DNA from 4 places in the Lysinibacillus sp. BS3 genome. Region 4 is predicted to be linked to each of the others. Evidence: riboswitches for the same ligand, from Rfam matches in the RefSeq annotation. Region 4 holds a riboswitch; each other region holds the start of a gene.
What was found. Region 4 has a riboswitch for S-adenosylmethionine ahead of AAJG31_RS16315 (bifunctional homocysteine S-methyltransferase/methylenetetrahydrofolate reductase). Riboswitches for the same ligand answer to the same signal wherever they lie in the genome.

Region 1 (3,589 bases), 2.3 Mb from region 4:
AAGCTCGAAGCAACGAATGATGAGGAATTCTTGTTAGCTCGTGCCAGACTGCGTATGGAAACAGCCAATGCACAATTTATGGTAGCAAATAGCTCTCAGTCTTTATATGGGGGGGATGAACCTCATTGGATTGTACCTGCTGATGGACAGCCTCTTAAAGTAATGGGCAAGCAAAAAACAGCAGAAGCTTTAATGATGTATTTACAAAATCAATAAATGTGAACTGTGTAGAGAAATATTTCTACACAGTTTTTTCTTGTCTAAAAGGTTAGCATCCTATAATATTTACTTAACGGTCGGTAAAAAAAGGAGGGTAATAATGGGAAATAAAGAACAAACTTTTCGCAAGATTATAGAAATTGCTTATGTGATGTTTGCGGAAAATGGATTTGAAAAAACAAGCTTAGCAATGATTGCTACAGAGGTCGGTATTTCAAAACCAGCCATTTACTATTATTTTCAATCAAAAGATCAATTAATCGCTTTCATATTTGATGAATTGTATAAAGAAATTCAACATGATGTTGCTGTGGATTATAAAGAGCTTTCTTCTGCTAATTTTAAGGAGGAATTACTTAAGCTAGGCTATAAATCTATTGAGGCACAGGACAAGGACCCTTATTTTAATAAAATATTTAATCAATATGTACTATTAGCGGCCCGCGATGAAAACTATAAAAGACAATTAGTAGAGCTAGAAACCAGTTTTTTAACGAGCTTTGTTGCTATCCTACGATATGGCGTACAGCTAGGCGTGCTAGAGGATACTCCACATATAGAAGCGAAGGCACAGATGCTAGCCCTCGTCTATGATAATATCGGTAATTTCATGTTAACAGGCAACCAATTGAACTATAGGGCTATTTGGAAGGAGGCAGTGAATAGCGTTATCCAAGGGGGCAAAAATGACAAAAAGAAATGATGATCGGCGCATTGAAGGTCTTGATTTTGCAAGAGCTCTCGCCATGCTTGGCATGTTCATTGTCAATTTTGGCGTCATAACAGATTCTACAACGAATGGTTCAACATGGTTAATTGCCTTCCAACATCTTTTCGAGGGACGTGCTTCGGCCGTATTTGTCATGCTAGCAGGAATAGGGACAGCCTTAATGACTCGTCAGGCTAGAGAGAGTAAGGACCCAATCCTTCTTCGTCAAAATCGACTTACTTTGTGGAAGAGGGCGCTTTTGTTATTTACGATAGGGATAATATTATATGCAATCGGCTGGACAGGAGATATCTTACATTATTATGGCGTGTATATGTTTGTTGCTGCTTGGTTGATTGCCCAATCCAAGAAAATGATGATCTTCATAATTGGTGCCATCCTTATCCTTTCACAATGGCTTCAAATTCAATTTAGTTACCTTGCTGGTTGGCATCCAACATATGTGCTACTAGAGTATCTTGATTTTTGGACACCAGCAGGATTTATAAGAAATTTGATGTTTAATGGCTATCATCCACTATTCCCCTGGATTTGCTTCTTTCTGATAGGTATGGTAGTGGGCACATTAGATTTAACAAATCATACATTAAGAAAAAACTTACTGGTGATAGGTTTATTGTTAGTCATCATGACTGAGACTTGTTCAACGTTATTCATTAAGATGACAACCATTCATTTATTAGATGTAGAGAGTGCATTGTATTTATTTGATACAGGACCGATTCCACCGAATATGATGTATGTCCTATCTAATTCGGCTTCGGCTATTGTTATCATTGTTGGCTCCATCTATCTTGTAGAGACATGTAAAAATAAGGTTATTCAATCTTTCATATTAACAGGACAAATGTCTTTAACGCATTATGTTGGCCATGTTGTTATAGGCATTGGAATACTAATTATTTGCCAAAAGCTGGAGAACCAAACACTTGCTTTTTCCATGCTGTATGCCTGCTGTTATTTTTTAGGATGTGTCGTTGTTTCTGTATGGTGGAGGACTAAACATCATCGAGGCCCACTTGAATTCATGATGAGGAAATGGAGCTTGTAATAAATTAATGGATTGCCATCTATTTCTCACTGACTAGGCATAAAATACTTTAGGTTTAGGGAGTCTTTTAATCTAAACGACATATTGCATAGTATTCAACTAGGTTTTCTAATATTTTGTATTGACATTCCTATAGCAGAATTATAGAATTATTTTCAAGAAACGCAGTACTCTTATCAAGAGAGGTGGAGGGACTTGGCCCAATGAAGCCTCGGCAACCGAACAACAGGTGCCAAATCCAACAGATGGTGTCTGAGAGATAGGAGGGGCTATCAATCAGTTTGATGCGTTGGCCTCTTTATGAACAATAAGGATAAAAAAGAAGGGGTGTATCGTATGGCTCAGTCAGTAAAAGTAGATGATAAGAAACTAGAGGCAATTGCGAAGGCGATTCAAAATCTTGAATTTGGTGAAGTGCATATTACGATTCAAGATGGTGTGATTGTGCAAATTAATAGGCTTGAAAAGCAGAGATTTCCGCAGAAAAAATAACAATGATTTCAGTAGAACTTATGTCAAACGGCCACCTATAAGCATGAAGGATTTCCTGTGCTTACAAGTGGCCCTTTTTTTGTGTAAAGACTAGCTATAAAAGCTTTTTGGTATGGGACCGATATGACGGCGATGATAAAGCAAAGGCTCTTTTTGAGCATTTGTAATGTCTACGACCTGCCCAATAAAAATGGTATGGTCGCCAGCATCGATTTGCTGAAATGTTTTACATTGTAAATTAGCTGCTGTATCATGTAAAATCGGTAGTCCTAAAGAGGAAGTTGACCATTTTGCTTGTGCAAAGCGATCAGGGATTTTACTGGCAAATAGTGTACATAAATGCTCTTGATCACTCGCTAAAATATTGACCGCAAAATTTGGCGCAGTCGTGAAATAAGGATGGAGCTGAGATTTTTTATCGAGTGACCACAAAATAAGGAGCGGGTCGATTGAAACAGATGCAAAGGAATTGACGGTTAAGCCAATCGGTTTTGTGTCATGACATGTCGTGACAACTGTTACGCCTGTAGGATAATTACCTAATGCCAATTTAAAAGCAGCTACTAAATCTGTCATTCAAATCACCTCTTTATGAAATTAGTGAACGGAGTTTGTAGGTAAACGAAACTTTTTTTCATATCCTACTAGTAACTCCTTTTCTTGAGTAAATTTTAAACTAATCAAACATACAGGTAAAGGTAATGGGGAAAGAAAGGGGAATGGCCATGACTTTATATTTTGATCATTTGGTTCATCAAGTGGAATCACCAGAAAATATAAAGGTTTTCTTCAATAAACGAAATGTCCATACAGTGAATGGTGGGCAGCACACGATGTGGGGGACTTATAATACGTTAAGCTACTTTGGCTTAAGCTATATTGAACAAATTGCTATCTATGATCGTGATTTATTTGAGCAAGCGGCACAATACCCATATTCCCTACATTATACGTTTAAACGTGATCAAGAGCGCCAGGGATTTTCTCGAATTGCTCTGCGCACAAAAAATATTGAGGAAGAGGGTCGACGCTTGCGAGCATTGGGCTATGAAGTATATGGACCAGATGCATGTAGCAGAACAAGACCAGATGGCACT
Region 2 (3,589 bases), 1.7 Mb from region 4:
GTATTGCACGCTTTATGAGTATCTTTTCCTTTCCATTACTTGTATTATTGATGCTCTATCCTACTGGCGTCAATGTACAGCCGTCTGCACAGAAAGGGCTATATATTGGGGCAATCCTTGGCGGAATCGTCTTAGTTACGTTGATTGTCCTATCAATTCTTGTATTAGGTCCTGAAAACACTGCATCAAGGACATTTCCTAGCTATGCCTTAGCGCAAAGAATATCTATAGGGAATTTTTTACAGCGCATTGAAATCATTATGGCATTTATGTGGATTACGTCTATATATATTCGTACATTTATGTATTTCTATACGACCGTTGTTGGCCTCGCACAAATTTTAAAGATCAAGGATCATCGCCCACTCATTATACCGATGGGGATAATTGTTATTGGACTTTCTCAAATTGTTCATCCAGATATTGTGCATTCTACTAATTATAATAATGAAATTTGGCCAATCTTTTCCTTTATTTTCACCATTTTATTACCTATACTTTTGTTGATTGTGGTAGTTATTCGCAATCGTAAATCCAAGGCTCAAAATAACGAAACACCTCAGCAGGAAACAGAAAATGACAATCAAAAAGTCTAATTTCTTCTAAGCTAGAAAAGAAATTAGACTTTTTATTAATTAAATATGATATTCGATTTCATCTACAAAATCCCATTCATATGGTGTTTCTTGGTAAACATAGTAGTTCAACCAGTTAGAGAATAATAGATGCGTATGGGCACGCCATGTATTCATCGGCACTTGTGTCGGATCGTCATTCGGGAAGTAGTTTACAGGAACGGCGATATCTATGCCCTTCGCCACATCGCGACTGTATTCATCGGCTAGCGTTGTCGCATCATACTCTAGATGCCCCGTAATCATAATATTTTTATTATCTTTTGATTGTACAATAAATACCCCAGCATCCTCTGAATAGGATAATAATCGTAGATCTGGATGATTGCGAACCTCGTCAATCGAAACAGATGTATAGCGTGAATGGGGCGCAGTAAATAAATCACTAAAGCCACGTACCAAATCTACAGTTAAATCTGTAATCACATGGGAATAGACGCCTGAGCATTTAGCAGAAAGCTCAACCTTCCCAATGCCATAATGATGATACAATGCAGCCTGTGCCCCCCAACATATATGTAGCACGGATGTCACATTCTTTTTAGACCAATCCATAATTTCTGAAATTTCCTGCCAATAGTTGACCTCTTCAAAAGCCATTTTTTCTACTGGCGCACCAGTTATAATCATACCATCATAGCGTCGGTGTCGAATCTGATTGAACGTTGTGTAGAAAAGCTGCAAATGGGATTTACTCACATTTTTAGACTCGTGTGTGGCTGTATTCAAAAAGGTAATATTGACTTGTAATGGTGTATTCCCCAATAAACGTAATAATTGGAGCTCTGTTTTTTCTTTTTCAGGCATTAAATTTAATATTAATATATTTAATGGACGGATTTGCTGTGTTTTCGCACGATCTTCTTCCATGACGAAGATTTTTTCCTCACGTAAATGTTCTCCAGCTGGTAAATTTTTCGGAATATTAATTGGCATCTTGCTTTCCCCTCTCTATAATCACTCTCTTTTAGCAAACCTTGCTTGCGTAGAATGCAACGAAATTAAAAAATCCTCCTCATTCCATACGAGATAGAATGAGAAGGATTTTTTTCACGTCCACTCTTATCTCTCAAAGGAAAAAATCCTTTGCTGGAATTAGCACCTTTCTAACAATTGTTAGAGGTTGCTGAAGCGTCATCGGGCCAAATCCCTCAGCTTCTCTTGATAAGATTATTTAATTATCTTGAATTGTAACACGAACTAGTTAGAATATCAATAATTCATAGAATATTTTGTGATTCATGTGCATGTTCCTTGGTCATTTGATGTACACTAAGCTTGCTATATGTGGTGTTTCTGCATTTAAAATTTATGGTAAACATGCCGTAATTATGTTACCATATACTTTTAGTAAGAGAGAGGAACGTGAATAGTTTGATTAAAATTGAATTTCCAAAACCAGATCTAGTAATCCGTCAACGTGAACAAGACTTAAAACCAGGTGATGTGCCGATCACACCTTACTTTGGTTTTATTGACTTCCATAAAATCACACGAGATAAAGGCGGCATTTTCTTATTCTATAATGACAAGAATGAGCTATTGTTTGTTGGGAAAGCACGTAAAATTCGTCAACGTATTAAAAAACATTTCGAGGATAATGTATCTCCGATGAAAAACCATCGTGATGAAGTGTTCAAAATTGAAGTCTATGAAGTAGAAGATCCAATGGAACGTGAAATTTACGAAACATATGCGATTAATACTTTCCGCTCTAAATATAACGTAGACAAAGTCTTTTATTAGGCATCACGTAAAGAAACCGAAATCTCATCAAAGGGATTTCGGTTTCTTTTATCACATAATGGTCATACGATCAATTGGCGTACTCTGACCGTTTATTCGCAAATCAATGGTATCAAGCTCAGGATTCTTGACGGTGATTTTAAAAACATAGGGTTGTGCCTCTTTCCTTTGCTCGCTGCCTTCTTCTAACTGGATAATAAGCCTATTTCCCTCAGCTGTAATACTTGCCAATACATTCCCTTTTGAATAATAAACAAGGTAATATGGAGCATCCTTTTCATGCAATAGTTGTATTCTGTCATTAGAAACGATATTTTTTTGGACATTATCTGGGACAACCGTTAGCTCATGAATCGTTGGTGGATCGGTAGGTGGTGTAGCATTACAGGCTCCTAGCATTAGTAGGCTCATTAAACCTAGCAACACGAATTTTTTCAAGTAACTCCCCTTCCTTATACGACTATTCTAAGAAAAAAGCTTTACGCTCCTTAGCAATCCAGTCTTCTAACTCCTGATCATCACGTTTTACTAACCGATTGATGAGCACATCATGCCATATATAATCCTCTAACAAATAAATATGAACCGGATCATTGGTGATAAAGGCCGTCTCTTGGGTAGATGGAGAATGACCATAAATCATTTCCTGACCATCTATCGATAAGATAAACCAATGCGGTGTAGATGCTTTTTTTGTATAATGTGTGGCTCTATGCTGGTCAATTGAGGCGAGATGCTCTCCTACATACAACGTAATGCCATGAACAGGAACATGCAGCGCCACCTCTTGCAAATCTTCACGTAAGGCATCATACATATCTTCCCACATCGACAGCATCACTTTTTTCTTCGCCTTCTTTAGAAGTGACTGACAATAGTTGATAATGGATTCCTTGCCCTTCAGCATGACCACTTTAGGCTCAGCTTCCTGTACTTTTTCCTCTAATTTCTCTAATTTCCCGCTTATAGACGTAAAATTCGACTCCCAGCGCTGTTGCATTTGCTGTAAGAACACAGACACAGGCATTGCCGAATAGGTCGTTTGTTCTGCGGTCTCTTCTTTTAACACGATGCCCTTTTCTACAAGGATATTTAAAATATCATACACTCTTGCACGTGGTATGCCAGAATTTTTACTAACCTGATAAGCACTGACATGACTTTGCTGAACAAGTGCCGTATAGGCCTTTGCTTCATATTCTGTAAAA
Region 3 (3,589 bases), 250 kb from region 4:
AGATTTTAATAAATTTAGGTGGGATGATTTATGGCACATCACGTGCAGTCTCTAATTGAACATTACGGATACTTTGGAATTATCGTGATTCTAATTGGAGGTATTGTAGGGGTGCCACTTCCTGATGAGGTGTTTCTAACTTATGTAGGCTATAGTGTTTACCGAGAAAGTCTTGAACATATTCCTGCTTTAGTCAGTGCAATGATTGGTGCGGTTGGAGGCATTACCTTAAGCTACTATATTGGTTATCGTTTTGGCTTACCGTTATTGCAGAAATATGGGCCTAAAATTCATATTACAGAGCAAAAAATTGACTTTACGAAAAAGATGTTTACAAAAATAGGACCTACCCTATTATTAATTGGCTATTTTATCCCCGGGGTACGTCATTTGACAGCGTATATTGCGGCTATTAATAATTATCCTTATAGAAAGTTTGCGCTTTTTGCCTATACAGGGGCATTTATCTGGACGTTCACATTTATATCATTAGGAAAGATGCTTGGAGAGAAATGGCGATTTGTTGGATACTATCTGACTCATTATAGTATCTATCTTATCCTTTTATTTATTGTAGGGATGCTCATTGTTTACTTTCTATTCAAAAAAAGAAATGGACAAACATAAAAGTCGGTATACGCTATACCGACTTTTATGTTATGGCAAAATAGCAAATGAGCGCACAGGGAAGCCAGATGCTTTTTCTGGCTTAGGTACGATATTGAAGATGATAGCGCCTTTCGCAGGTAGCTTGTCCAAATTCGTCATTAGCTCAATTTGATAGGTGTCTTGGTCAAGTACAAAATATTCGCCATCTAGCTTGCCATTTTTACGAAAATCAGCAGCAGAGTCCGTATCGAAAGTTTCATGACCAATTGCGCTTACCTTGCGTTCTTTTAGTAAAAACTGTAAAGCTTCTAAACCCCAGCCAGGGATATGGTTATGTCCATCTGCATCCTTATTACTGAAAGCCTCTTTATCTGGCCAGCGCTTACTCCAATCTGTGCGTAATGCTACAAATGTTCCTGCTTCAATTTCTCCATGCTTGTCCTCAAAATCAAGAATATCTTCAACACTTAATGAAAAATCATGGTTGCTCGCAGCCTCTTGTGATTTATCAATAACAACAAGGGGAAGAACAAGCTCTTTTAGTTCTAATTCTTCTAAGTAGCGAGTATCTCGCACAAAATGAATGGGTGGGTCGATATGTGTGCCATATTGACCAGGGAACGTGAATTGTTGAGCGAAGAAACCGTCCTTATGAGAAAATAACGTTTCAAATTTAGCGTCCTCAAACATAAAAAAATGTGGTGAATTAGGGCCGAATGTATGTGTTAAGTCAACCCACTGTTTCGATTTTAATAATTGCAATGCTTGTAAAAGTTCATTAGACATCGATTTCCCTGCTTTCTGTAAAAATAGTTGTAAATAAAAAGGAGTCCCCTAATAGAAGAGGACTCCTGCTGCAACAACGGTAGTTCTTCTTCTCATCTTCAAGGCTGATCATTTTGCCAATTGGAATTAGCACCATACTGTTAGCTGGTTGCTGAGACTTCATCGGGCCAATCCCTCCGTCTCTCTTGATAAGAAAAGTAATATAAGAATTTTCAGAAATAACAATACAAACACTTTAGCATAGTTTTTTATAGTTTACAAGTTCACTAGGAATTTTCACCAATTCAAATTTAAGGTGACTCCACAACAATCATTATCAATAAGACGTATTCTAAAACTGTCTGGTGTATAGTTTGTTTCAAATTTCATCGTAATGCCTGTTGATGTGATTAATTTTTCAACCTCTGTTTTATTTGAAAGTTGAGCAGCATTCATTAAATCATGTGCGAATTGTTGGGAGCTATCTATTTTATCCGTAAGTAATTGGGCTTGCTGCATCATTGCCTTTATCCGTGATGCTGAAGCTTTTAATTTGTGTGTATCGACAGGTGGAAAAGGATTATTGGTCGGCATTGCTAGATGTTGCGAAAAGGGTCTAGTGGCAAAATGATTAGCGATAGGCGATGTTGGATAATGATAGGGATGCACAAAATACGGATAAGGATTGTAATACAAGGTCATTCCTCCTATCCTATAACTGATATCCTATCTTATGTAGCAAAACGGCTTTCGGTGTTATTAGCAGTGCAATGTTTGTCCTAATCATTTAAAAAGGAAGCTAAAGTAAGCTTCCTTTTAGCCAAGTACATTTAAGACATCATCAATTTTTTTACTATGTGATAAAATGCCATAATTCATCCATGTTAAAAAGTCTACTTCATAGACACAGTTGCTTTTAACGGCAGCTAGGTTTTTCCAAGTAGGAGTTTTTAAAATAGCACGTTCCTCATTTTCATAAATGGAATGTTGTTTATCAAAGGTAATAAATAAATGATCAGCATCTAATTGCAACAATTGAGCAAATTTCAGTTGTGCTTTACGTTGATTGTGCGGAATACTCCATACTAGTGAATGTGGCATTAAACCTAAGTCACGATATAAAATGGGGCCCGTATAGCCACATTTAGGACCCGCATATAGAGTAATGCCAATGGCTGAAATACGGAGAAATGCTACACTTTGCCCATAAACAGATTTGCTAAGAATTCCTTTTGCTTGTTGTACTTTATCTTCATATTGTAGGATTACGTCTTGCATCAAGGAGGTTTTTCCTGTTAGATCTGCAATTTTAAATAAAGTAGATTGCCAATTCTCTCCAGGGTGTGAAAGATGGCAGACGGGGGCTACTTCATCTAAGTGCTGAAAGGATTCCCAACGCTCTACACCAGAATCTAACATAATTAAAGTTGGCTTATAGTAAAAGAGTCGATCCATTTCTCTATTTTGTACATCGATATCTGGCACTTTCTGTAGACCTAAATAGTCTTGTTTCCCCCATTTTGAATGACTGAATTGAGCAATTGGCGTAATCCCAAGCGCAACAAAGAAATCTTCTAAGAATGGTGCAAATACACGTATATGGCTGCTTTGATTTCTTCGATATTGTCCTGGAGAGATGCCGACATGTTCCTTAAAGCGACGATTAAAATAATACTCATTATTAAATCCGACAGACTGGCTAATTTCAAATACTCGATCATTTGTTGTCATTAATAAATGCTTAGCTTTTTCAATACGAAGTTTAGTTAAATAGTGAAGAGGAATTTGTCCCGTAATATCTTTAAAAATGCGCGTATAATTCCATCTTGGTACGTCAGCTAGCTGTGCTAGCTGCTCAACCGTCCACTCTTTTTCAAAATGTTTTTGTAAATGGTTAACGGACTGCTCAACAGATTGGCGATCATTTTTTTTCATCTGCTTGGGTATGGTTTGATGTAAGAGTAATAACATCAGCTCTTGAAAGTGCACATGCTGTTCAAAAATCGTGTGTTCATCCTCCGCTAACCGGTTTTGATAGATGACTTCTAGCAGTCTATGACATTGTGAAAAGGGGAGAAGATGTCGTTCGCTGATACTTGTAAAATGACTATATGAATTTTGACTATTGCTGAGATTGACAATGTTGAATTGTAACTGATAAAAACAAAGGTGTTCACTTTGAATGTGGATACTAACCGTGTTATTTGGCGGAATC
Region 4 (3,589 bases):
TAGTCTGCCCCATGCTCAATTTTCTTCTCCAAGCGTGTCACAGCACGATCTAACACACGGACGTTTGGATTAAATGCAGCAGCAACTGAGAAATTTGCTTTTTTACGAAGTGGCTTACCTGAGAAAGAGACCCCTTCATTTAATTGCTTAATTAATTGGATTAGCTCCATGGAAGATACATCATAAACACTTGTCGCACCTGGGAAATCTCCTACTTTCGTTGGATCACCTGTAACGGCCAACACATCATGAATACCTAAAGCATTTAACCCCATTAAATGAGATTGTAGACCAATTAAATTACGGTCTCGACATGTAATATGAGTTAGTGGGCGTACACCATGTGAGCTCTTCAACAATGCGCCCATTGCAATATTGCTAATACGTGGAGAGGCCAATGAATTGTCTGCCATCATAACTACATCTGCACCTGCATCATATAATTGCTTTGCTCCTTCAAGGAACCCATCAATCTCTAAATGTCTAGGCGTATCCAACTCTACTATGACAGAGCGTTCACGTTTAACCTTTTCATGAAGAGGCTCATACTTTGTTGGCTCCGCTTCCCGAACAATCTCAATCTTTTTAGGCTTCGCATGCTTCTCCTGAACCGGTGATAACTCTTCTAAATACTTCTTTGCTGCTGCAATATGTTTGGGTGTTGTACCACAGCAGCCCCCTATTAAACGTACACCTTGATCACGCAATTCAACAGCCGCTCGACCAAAATAATCAGCTTCTGATTCATAAACGACACGCCCATCCTCTAAGTCCAGAAGTGATGCATTTGGATAGGCCGACATAAATGCCTTATTAGGAAGTTCTACACCTTCAAATGCCTGAATTGTATGGTGTGGACCTAGTCGACAATTGACACCAACAATATCAGCACCTAGAGCTTCAAGCTCATGGAGAGCATTATTTAAAGACATCCCATTTTGTAGAACACCGGGCTCATGCATAGAAACTTGTGCAATAATCGGCAATTTTGTTTTTTCTCGTAGCATCTTTAAGGTTGCTGTTAATTCTTCAAAATCATAATAAGTTTCAAGTAAAAGGCCATCTGGATTCCCTGCAAGTAAGACGCTTGCTTGTTCTTCAATAGTCGCTAATATTTCATCCAAGGTTGCATCACTTTTACGAATTCCCCGAATACCACCAATTGTTCCTAAAACAAATTGACCGCCATCAGCCGCTGCTCGTTTTGCGATGGTGATAGCAGCTTCATTAAATTGTTGGACACGTGATTCCAATCCATAGCGAGCTAATTTAATGGCATTTGCACCGTACGTATTCGTTTGAATGATGTCAGCACCAGCCGCAATATATTCTCTATGAATCTTTTCAATTAACTCGGGTCTCTGAACATTCATTTCCTCATGGCAATACTCCAATCCATAGCCATATAGCACTGTGCCAAATGCACCGTCTGCCGTCAATACATGCGTTTTTAACCTTTCAAGCAATCCCATAAAATTAGCCTCTCTTCCTATGTCTCTATATAATAAAAAGCCTTCTTTCATAAAAAAAGAAGGCTTTAACGATTCATCATTGTTGTTCCTTCTCATCTTCGACTCAACGGTCTTCTGGATTTAGCACCTGACAATAAAGTTGGTTGCTGAAGCTTCAATGGGCCAGTCCCTCTGCTTCTCTTGATAAGAATTAAGTATGAATTTTTTAAATAATTAAAAGAATCATATCGTTTACTGACGAATGAGTCAAGACTATTTCACATAACAAAGTTTTTTTCCACTTAAAACCTTAGAAATTGGCAAGTTCCTTTGCAAGCTCTTCACCAATTTTTTTCCCGTTTTGAATGCAAGCACCAATACCTACGCCAAAATACGAGCACCCTGCAATCGATAAATTAGGATATTTCTCATGTAATTCTTGTAGTAATCCTTGTAATGCTTCACGATGCGCTAGATCATATTTAGGCATTTGATCAATCCATTTTGTTACATTCACAACGGTTGGCTGCTCCTCTATTCCTAGGCTCTTTCTCACATCTTCTAAAGCAACTGCTGCTAATTCTTCATCCGTCATGGCGCGTAGTTGCTCATAGGCTGGATTGATGCTCTTATAAAAGAGTCGCACAAGTAATTTATTTTCTTTCGATGTATGCTTCCATTTACGACTAGTCCAAGTTGCCGCATTACAAGTTACGTCTGAATTATGGGAAACAATATAGCCCGTTCCATCTGCTGGCAAATTAGCGTCTGGCACATCAAAACCTAAATAGATAGTAATCGCTGACGCTGTCGTAAATTGGTCAAAATAGCGGTTTAAAGATTCATCCTGTAGCAGATTTTGTACAGTATCGTTCGGTAATGCTAAAACGACATAATCTGACTCAATAATTTCACCATTAGCTAAGGAAATTGTGTAGTTCTTATCTTGTTTTTGAACATTTAGTGTAGTAACACCCTTGATAATTTCTACATCGGATAAGGTTTGTTCAAGTCGATCAATTAAAGAAGATAAACCATTTTTAAAGGATATAAATTTTTTGTTCGCTGCTTTAACAAATTGCTCACGATTCGCATCAAAGCCTTTAATAATACTTCCAAAATCATTCTTATAATCAATTAAATACGGTAAAGTAGAGCCAATAGAAAGCTGATGTAAATCTCCCGAATAAACACCTGCAAGGACTGGTGCAATTTGGTTTTTCACCAGTTCCTCTCCTAAATAGTAAGTTAAAAATTCACCGATAGAACTTTCCTTTGTGAAGCCATTGTTTGGCAATGTTAAATCCTTCAACGCTTCTTTTTTTCCCTGCTCGGAAATAAGTGTACTTTCCTCTAAGGATGCTACACTCATCGGTATTCCGAAAGTTGAATCTGCCGGAATAGCATGTAACTCATTATTCGTATAAATATAAGAAATACCTGTTTCGTTGTAAACTAATTCCGCCTCAAAATCAAGCTCCTGCACGAGTTCCATAACGCCTTGATGACGGGCTACAATAGAATCAGCACCCGTTTCCATGATGAAACCTTGTTCATGTGCTGAATATAATTTGCCTCCTAAATATGTATTTTTTTCTATAAGCACTAGACGAACATCTAAATTATGTTCCTTCACTTGACGTTGCAAATAATGCATTGTACATAGTCCTGTAATACCGCCGCCTAAAACAACAACTGTTTTCATCATAACCGCCCCTATTATTCATTCTTTCTACAGTATAATCCTTTTTCATTGAAAATTACGTTAAACCCTTTACAAATTTAGCAAAAATAGAGCTATTTCATCAGTGAAATAGCTCTTACTTTCTGAATCTCTATAAAATTGATTCTCTATAGCGATAACTTCACAACAAACATTTAAATAGGTACTATAGTGTTTATTACGTCTAAAAATATGAAAAATAGAATGTAAATGTTAGTAGTCTATCCTTTTAAATTTTGCGCAAAGCTCGCTAATTTTTCAGCTGAATTTGTTACCTCAGTAAATGAAGTGCCTAATTCACTTAATATGCCTACAATTGCTTGTATTTTTGTTGCCATACACTCATTTTGATCTTTTGCTTCTGTCATGGCTCCCAATATACTCGTAAATTGGCCTTCAGTTTGTAACATATTTT

Region 1: it holds a riboswitch for S-adenosylmethionine, as region 4 does, so the genes downstream of both, AAJG31_RS05500 (YezD family protein) here and AAJG31_RS16315 (bifunctional homocysteine S-methyltransferase/methylenetetrahydrofolate reductase) in region 4, are expected to answer to the same signal.
Region 2: it holds a riboswitch for S-adenosylmethionine, as region 4 does, so the genes downstream of both, metA (homoserine O-succinyltransferase) here and AAJG31_RS16315 (bifunctional homocysteine S-methyltransferase/methylenetetrahydrofolate reductase) in region 4, are expected to answer to the same signal.
Region 3: it holds a riboswitch for S-adenosylmethionine, as region 4 does, so the genes downstream of both, AAJG31_RS15020 (cyclase family protein) here and AAJG31_RS16315 (bifunctional homocysteine S-methyltransferase/methylenetetrahydrofolate reductase) in region 4, are expected to answer to the same signal.

What each region holds. Positions count from the first base shown of each region.
Region 1 covers NZ_CP154860.1:1,036,801-1,040,389, reverse strand. Annotated here, with positions in the region: gene AAJG31_RS05515 (phosphopantothenoylcysteine decarboxylase) at 1-216, shown strand, start outside; gene AAJG31_RS05510 (TetR/AcrR family transcriptional regulator) at 320-922, shown strand; gene AAJG31_RS05505 (heparan-alpha-glucosaminide N-acetyltransferase domain-containing protein) at 906-2,000, shown strand; SAM riboswitch class I at 2,171-2,266, shown strand; gene AAJG31_RS05500 (YezD family protein) at 2,337-2,492, shown strand; gene AAJG31_RS05495 (flavin reductase family protein) at 2,583-3,068, opposite strand; gene AAJG31_RS05490 (VOC family protein) at 3,218-3,589, shown strand, end outside.
Region 2 covers NZ_CP154860.1:249,187-252,775, reverse strand. Annotated here, with positions in the region: gene AAJG31_RS01310 (endospore germination permease) at 1-596, shown strand, start outside; gene metA (homoserine O-succinyltransferase) at 636-1,571, opposite strand; SAM riboswitch class I at 1,695-1,806, opposite strand; gene AAJG31_RS01300 (nucleotide excision repair endonuclease) at 2,010-2,381, shown strand; gene AAJG31_RS01295 (hypothetical protein) at 2,433-2,819, opposite strand; gene AAJG31_RS01290 (TrmB family transcriptional regulator) at 2,842-3,589, opposite strand, start outside.
Region 3 covers NZ_CP154860.1:3,051,959-3,055,547, forward strand. Annotated here, with positions in the region: gene AAJG31_RS15015 (DedA family protein) at 31-627, shown strand; gene AAJG31_RS15020 (cyclase family protein) at 658-1,395, opposite strand; SAM riboswitch class I at 1,485-1,590, opposite strand; gene AAJG31_RS15025 (hypothetical protein) at 1,672-2,070, opposite strand; gene AAJG31_RS15030 (AraC family transcriptional regulator) at 2,191-3,589, opposite strand, start outside.
Region 4 covers NZ_CP154860.1:3,306,298-3,309,886, reverse strand. Annotated here, with positions in the region: gene AAJG31_RS16315 (bifunctional homocysteine S-methyltransferase/methylenetetrahydrofolate reductase) at 1-1,472, opposite strand, end outside; SAM riboswitch class I at 1,562-1,662, opposite strand; gene AAJG31_RS16310 (protoporphyrinogen oxidase) at 1,762-3,156, opposite strand; gene AAJG31_RS16305 (globin-coupled sensor protein) at 3,396-3,589, opposite strand, start outside.